DNA from 2 places in the Micromonospora sp. NPDC005161 genome. Region 1 is predicted to be linked to the other one. Evidence: riboswitches for the same ligand, from Rfam matches in the RefSeq annotation. Region 1 holds a riboswitch; the other holds the start of a gene.
What was found. A riboswitch is a leader RNA that binds a small molecule or an ion and turns the genes downstream of it on or off. The one in region 1 is predicted to bind S-adenosylmethionine.
Positions count from the first base shown of each region.

Region 1 (3,404 bases):
TCGACCGGATCCGGACACCGGACTCCGGGCAACCGGCCAGCGGGTCGACGCTCGCCGTCGGGCTGGGCGCGCCCGGCCGGCCGTTCGTGACCGCCGGCGGCGGGCTCGGGCCGTCCCCGGCCTGGCCGCGATGGTCGGCGGGGGCGCAGGCGCCGAGCGCGAGCACCATGACGACCGCCGCGCTGGTCCGTCGCGCTGTCGCAGCGTCGTGGAAGATCATTCACCGATCCTTGCCCATGTGGGCTTCCCACCGCCGCCCGGCCCCTCGCTATCGGCAGCTCTCGCGGACGTCAGCCTCGGTTGGACTGGGTGAGGACCGCGTCCAGTAGGCCGGGGTAGAGGCGGTCCAGTTCGTCGCGGCGGAGGCGGACGTAGCGGCTGGTGCCGGCGGCGCGGGTGCGGGTCAGGCCGGCCTCGCGCAGCACCTTCAGGTGGTGACTGCGGGTCGCCTTGGAGACGCCGATCTCGAACGTGCCACAGGCGCGCTCGCCGCCCTCGGCGAGCGCCCGCACGATCTGTAGCCGCACGTCGTCGGCGAGTGCGGCCAGCACGGCGGTGACCGGTACGGCGGCCAGGTCGGGTTCGTGCGGCTCCATGTGACCAGTGTAACCGTTGTTCGACAATCGTCGAACATCTCCCTAGGGTCGGTGTCGTTGGTTCGAAAGTACTCGAACATTGGAGCTGACGATGCGATCCCGCGCCGCCGCCTACCCGTTACTCGCCGTGCTCAGTTGGGGAGTGATGTTCCCGATCCTGGCCAGTGCGCTGACCTGGGTCGATCCGCTCAACCTGACCACCGCCCGCTACCTGCTGGCCACTGTCATCCTGGTCGGCATCCTGCTGCTCCGCGAGGGCGCCGGCGCGCTGCGGCTCGGCGGCCGGGCGGTCGAGGTGGCGGTGCTCGGCGCGGTCGGCTTCGCCGGCTTCAACGTGCTCACCAACCTGGCGCTCGAACACGCCGCACCGCAGCAGGTCGCCCTCTTCGTGGCGACCACCCCGGTCATCACCCAGCTGGTCCGCTGGGTCCGCGACGGCGTACGCCCGAAGCCGCTCCTGCTGGCCCTCTCCCTGGTGGCGCTTCTCGGCGTCGGCCTGGTGATCACGCGCGGGAGCCTGGCCGGGCTCGGTCAGTTCGGCCTCGGCGGTCTGATGATGATCGGCGCGGTGTTCGGCTGGGCCATCTACACCCACGGCGCCAGCCGGTTCGGCGGCTGGTCGCCGCTGCGGTACACCACCCTCACCGCGCTCGCCGGCACGGCCGCCATGCTCGCCGCGAGCGTGCTCGCCGACGGCATCGGCTGGCAGCACGCGCCGGGAGCCGCCGACCTGGTGGCGGTCGCGCCGCAGTTGGCGTACGCCGTGATCGTGGGCGCCGTGGTCGCGGTGCTGGCCTGGAACACCGGCGTGCAGCGGCTCGGCACCGCCAACGCCGCGCTCTTCATGAACCTGGTCCCGGTGACCACCTTCGCAGTGCAGATCGCCCGCGGCTACCGGCCCGAGCCGGTCGAGCTTGTCGGGGCCGCGATCACCATCGCCGCCCTGGTCGCCGCCAACGTGGCGACCCGCGCCCGCACCGCCGCGGTGCCCGCGGACCAGGCGACCGCCGTCGTCGACCGGACGGCGGTCGTCGACCCGGTCGCGGTGGTGGCCCGCTAACCGGCCGGCCGAGTCAGATCGACGGCGCAGGTCGTCCCGGCCGCCGCCGGCCGATCGCTCACCTGGCGGGACGCCGGGAGCCTCCCGTCGCCGCATTGCCTAGACTCGGCGGCACAACTGAATACCTCATCCAGAGGGGCTGAGGGATACGGCCCGACGACGCCCCGGCAACCACCCCGCGCGCTCACCGCTGAGCGCCCCGCGGGGCAGGTGCCAATTCCGTCCCCGCCGCACCGTGCGATGCGGGGAAAGATGAGAGGACCCTCGACATGACGTCGACGCTCGCCGCCTCCGGCATCGACACCTCCGCCAGCCCCGCCCGCGCCCTGGTCTGCCGCGCCTGTTCGGCCCGCTACCCGCTCGCCGCCCAGCACGCCTGCTACGAGTGTTTCGGCCCGCTGGAGGTCGACTACGACGCCACAGCCCTGGCCACGGTCACCCGTGAGCGGATCGAGGCCGGCCCGGACAACATCTGGCGGTACGCCGCGCTGCTGCCCGCCGGTCAGGACCCGTCCACCCGCGTCACCCTGAACCCGGGGCTCACCCCGCTGGTAGCGGCCCCGCACCTCGCCGCCGAACTGGGCATCACCGCGCCGCTCTGGGTCAAGGACGACAGCGCCAACCCGACCCACTCGTTCAAGGACCGGGTCGTATCGGTGGCGCTCACCGCCGCCCGGGCGCTCGGCTTCACCCGGTTCGCCTGCGCCTCCACCGGTAACCTGGCCAACTCGGTGGCCGCGCACGCCGCCCGCGCCGGGGTGCCCTCGGTGGTCTTCATCCCGAGCGACCTGGAGCAGGGCAAGGTCATCACCACCGCGGTCTACGGCGGTGACCTGGTCGCCATCGACGGCTCGTACGACGATGTGAACCGGCTCTGCGGCGAGCTGGTGGAGACCGACGAGTTCGAGGACACCGCGTTCGTCAACGTCAACGTCCGGCCGTACTACGCCGAGGGCTCCAAGACACTCGGGTACGAGGTGGCCGAGCAGCTCGGTTGGCGGATCCCGGCCCAGGTGGTCATCCCGATGGCCAGCGGCGAGCTGCTCACCAAGATTGACAAGGCGTTCTCCGAGCTGGTCGAGATCGGTCTGGTCGAGGCGCCGGCCGGCGGCTGGAAGGTCTTCGGCGCCCAGTCCGCCGGCTGCAACCCGATCGCCACCGCCCTGCACGCCGACACCGACACGATCACCCCGGTCAAGCCCACCGGCATCGCCAAGTCGCTCAACATCGGCGACCCGGCCGCCGGCCTCTACGCCCTGGAGGCGGTCCGCCGCACGGACGGCTGGATGGAGTACGCCGACGACGACGAGATCCGCGCCGGCATCCGACAGTTGGCACGTACCACCGGGGTCTTCGCCGAGACCGCGGGCGGGGTCACCGTGGCGGTGCTGCGCAAGCTGGTCGAGTCCGGCCGGCTCGACCCCACGGCGGAGACGGTCGTGTTCAACACCGGCGAGGGCCTGAAGACCATCGACGCGGTAGCCAACCAGGTCGGCCCGACGCACCACATCAAGCCCTCCCTCCGCGCCGCCCGAGACGCCGGCCTCCTGGGCTGACCCAGGTTCGTTCCCACCCGTGCCGGGGATGGGGGATCGCCCGGATGGGGGATCGGGCCGATCCGCCGGGTAACTGGCATTTAGCTGTGAGTGTGGAAAACCCGCCGCTCTGGACTTGACGGCAGGAACCGGACGGCGCAAGATGCTCCGTGCGGGAGGGCATTTCGCCGGAGACTTTTGAAGTTCTTGCGA
Region 1 covers NZ_JBSFYQ010000004.1:48,393-51,796, forward strand. Annotated here, with positions in the region: gene ACWD5O_RS05465 (DUF4232 domain-containing protein) at 1-220, opposite strand, end outside; gene ACWD5O_RS05470 (ArsR/SmtB family transcription factor) at 291-596, opposite strand; gene ACWD5O_RS05475 (DMT family transporter) at 688-1,656, shown strand; SAM riboswitch class I at 1,780-1,915, shown strand; gene thrC (threonine synthase) at 1,926-3,212, shown strand.

Region 2 (3,404 bases), on a different contig from region 1:
CGGTGGAGAGCCCGCACGGCGAGGGCTCCATCGCGATGCTGGTACGCCTGCTGAGCTACTGGCCGGGCAAGCTGTTCGTGCTGGTGCTGCTCGGTTTCGCGGCCACCGACTTCATCATCACCATCACCCTCTCGGCGGCCGACGCGACCGCGCACATCGACGAGAACCCGTTCTGGCCCAGCGCGCTCAGGGGACACGAGGTCCTGGTCACGCTGCTGCTGGTGGCGCTGCTCGGCGCGGTGTTCCTCAAGGGGTTCGGTGAGGCCATCGGGATCGCCGTCGTCCTGGTCGCGGTCTACCTGGCACTGAACGCGGTGGTGATCGCCGACGGTCTGTGGCGGGTGGTGACGCACCCGAGCGCGGTCGCGGACTGGACCAGCGCGCTGACCACCAGCCACGGGGATCCCCTGCTGGTGATCGGGTTCTCGCTGCTGGTGTTCCCGAAGTTGGCGCTGGGCCTGTCCGGCTTCGAGACCGGGGTGGCGGTCATGCCGCACATCCGCGGGGACCGGCGGGACTCGGAGGACCGCCCGCTGGGCCGCATCCGCGGCGCCCGCCGGCTGCTCACCACCGCGGCCGCGATCATGAGTGTCTTCCTGATCACCAGCAGCGTGACCACCGCCGTCCTGATCCCGCCCGAGGCGTTCCAGCCGGGCGGGCCGGCGAACGGCCGGGCGCTGTCCTACCTGGCGCACGAGAACCTCGGTGAGGTGTTCGGCACGGTCTACGACCTGTCCACCATCGGCATCCTCTGGTTCGCGGGGGCCTCGGCGATGGCCGGGCTGCTCAACCTCGTACCCCGCTACCTGCCCCGCTACGGCATGGCGCCGACCTGGGCCCGGGCCGTACGGCCACTGGTGCTGGTCTTCACCGCGGTGGCGTTTCTGATCACGGTCGCCTTCGGGGCGAGCGTGGACGCGCAGGGCGGCGCGTACGCCACCGGGGTCTTGGTGTTGATCACCTCGGCGGCGACGGCGGTGACCCTCGCGGCGCGGCGGCGGCGCCAGCGTGGCCGGACGGTCGCGTTCGGGATCATCGCGATCGCCTTCGTCTACACCACCGCGGCGAACGTGGTGGAACGTCCCGACGGCGTGAAGATCGCGTCCTGCTTCATCGGCGGGATGATCGTGGTGTCGCTGCTGTCCCGGTTGTTCCGCGCCTTCGAGTTGCGGGTCGACCGGGTGGAGCTGGACGCCGAGGCCACCCGGTTGATCGACGAGTGCAGCGGGCGCCGCGTCCGCCTCATCGCGCACGAGCCGGCCACCCGGGACCGTGCGGAGTACCGCGACAAGCTCGCCCAGATCGTGGCGGACAACGACTTCCCGGCCGACAGCGCGGTGATCTTCGTCGAGGTGACGGTGACCGACCCGTCGGACTTCGAGACCGAGCTGCTGATCCGTGGCAGCGTGGAGCACGACCGGTACCCGGTGCTGAGCCTCGCCAGTTCCGCGGTGCCCAGCGCGGTGGCCGCCCTGCTGCTGGATATCCGCGACCGGGCGGGGCGGTGCCCGCACATCTACTTCGAGTGGACCGAGGGCAACCCGGGCGGCAACTTGCTGCGCTACCTGGCGTTCGGCCACGGCGAGATCGCCCCGGTCACCCGGGAGATCCTGCGCCGCCAGGAACCCGACCCGCGCCGCCGTCCGCACGTGCACGCCAGCTGACCTGCCGACCGGACGCCAGTCGCGGACGGTGAGCGTGGTCATAACGACTGGACGATCCGCCTCCCCGGGCTGCTAGCCTCGGCGCAGGTCATGAGCGCCAGCGCGAAGCCCCGGCTCGCTGGCCGGCAACCCTCCTCCGCGGTGGGGTGCCCCGGGTGAAGACCAGGCACCGGCACGACGTCGGTGCAAGCGTGGCCTGGCACCCAGGTCAGCACAGACCCGGGAGAGCCATGCGCATCCTCAGCACCACACCATCAGCCGACGCCGCGGATTCCCGCACCGGCTGGCCGACACCGGCACTGACCCGCAGGCGGCACGTGGACCTGATGCGGGTGTGCAGCGCCGCCTGTCGCGGCCGCGCGTACTAGCGCACCCCTTCCCGAACCCATCCCAGCGGTACGCCCACCGGGCGCACCGTCGGCGGCGCACATCTGCGTCCGCCGCTGCGCAAACTTCGGAGACACCTGTGCGATTCCTTCCTGCCCTGACCCGCGCCGCGGCCCTCGGCGCGGCCACGATCCTGGCCGCCACCGCGCTCACCGCGTGCGGCGACGACACCTCGTCCGACGCCGCCGCCAACCCGTACGGTCTGGCGCAGCCGGGCGTGCTGCGCGCCGGCACGCTGACCGACGCGCCACCGAACGTGTACCTCAAGGACGGCAAGTTCACCGGCTTCGACAACGACCTGCTGACCGCGGTGGCCAGCAAGCTCGGCCTGAAGGTGGAGTTCGTCGGCACCGACTTCTCCGCGCTGCTCTCCCAGGTCAACAACCACAAGTTCGACGTCGGCAGCTCCTCGATCACCATCACCGAGGCGCGCAAGAAGACGGTCGACTTCGGCAACGGCTACGACTTCGGCTACTTCGGCCTGGACGTGCCGGCCGGCTCGCCGATCACCGGCTTCGACCAGCTCGCCGGCAAGCGGGTCGTGGTGGTGCAGGGCACCGTCCAGGACGACTACGCCACCGGCGAGCAGCTCAACCCGGTCCGGGTGCCGGACTACAACGGCGCGATCAACCAGCTCAAGGCGGGCACCGCCGACGCGTGGATCGCCCCGGCCGAGATCGGCGAGACGTCGGCGGCCGACAGCAACGGCAAGATCACTGTGGCGGCCAAGCAGCTCAGCCCGGCACCGACCGCGTACGCCGTCGCCAAGGGCGGCGACAAACTGCGGGAGGCGCTGAACAAGGGCCTCGACGAGGTGATCGCGGACGGCACCTGGAGCCGGTTGCAGGCGCAGTACTACCCGGGTCGGCCCGTACCGGCGGACTTCCGCCCGGGCAACGGAACGGTGACCGTGCCGGCCGCACCGTCGGCGTCGGCGTCGGCCGCGTCCTGAGACACCCGGTGACGAGCGAGCGGGGCGGTAGGAGAGGCGACCAATGGATCCGTTGAGCACCCTGTGGGAGACCTTCTTCGACTGGGACGCGATGCGCGAGGCGCTGCCCGAGATGCTGACCGTCGGGTTGCCCAACACGCTGATCCTGGCGGTCTCCGCCGCCCTGCTCGGCTCGGTGCTGGGCCTGCTGCTGGCCGTCGCCGGCATCTCCCGCAGCCCATGGCTGCGCTGGCCGGCGCGGGTCTACACCGACGTGTTCCGGGGGCTGCCGGCCGCGGCGACGATCCTGCTGATCGGCGTCGGGCTCGCGCCGCTGGGCATGCAGGTCTGGGGACCTGACCCCTACCCGCTGGGCATTCTGGCGCTGTCGCTGATCGCGGCGGCGTACATCGGGGAGATCT
Region 2 covers NZ_JBSFYQ010000003.1:155,360-158,763, reverse strand. Annotated here, with positions in the region: gene ACWD5O_RS04520 (amino acid transporter) at 1-1,664, shown strand, start outside; SAM riboswitch class IV at 1,751-1,862, shown strand; gene ACWD5O_RS04515 (ABC transporter substrate-binding protein) at 2,131-3,003, shown strand; gene ACWD5O_RS04510 (amino acid ABC transporter permease) at 3,047-3,404, shown strand, end outside.
Region 2: linked by a shared signal. The riboswitch ahead of ACWD5O_RS04515 (ABC transporter substrate-binding protein) and the one ahead of thrC (threonine synthase) in region 1 are both predicted to bind S-adenosylmethionine.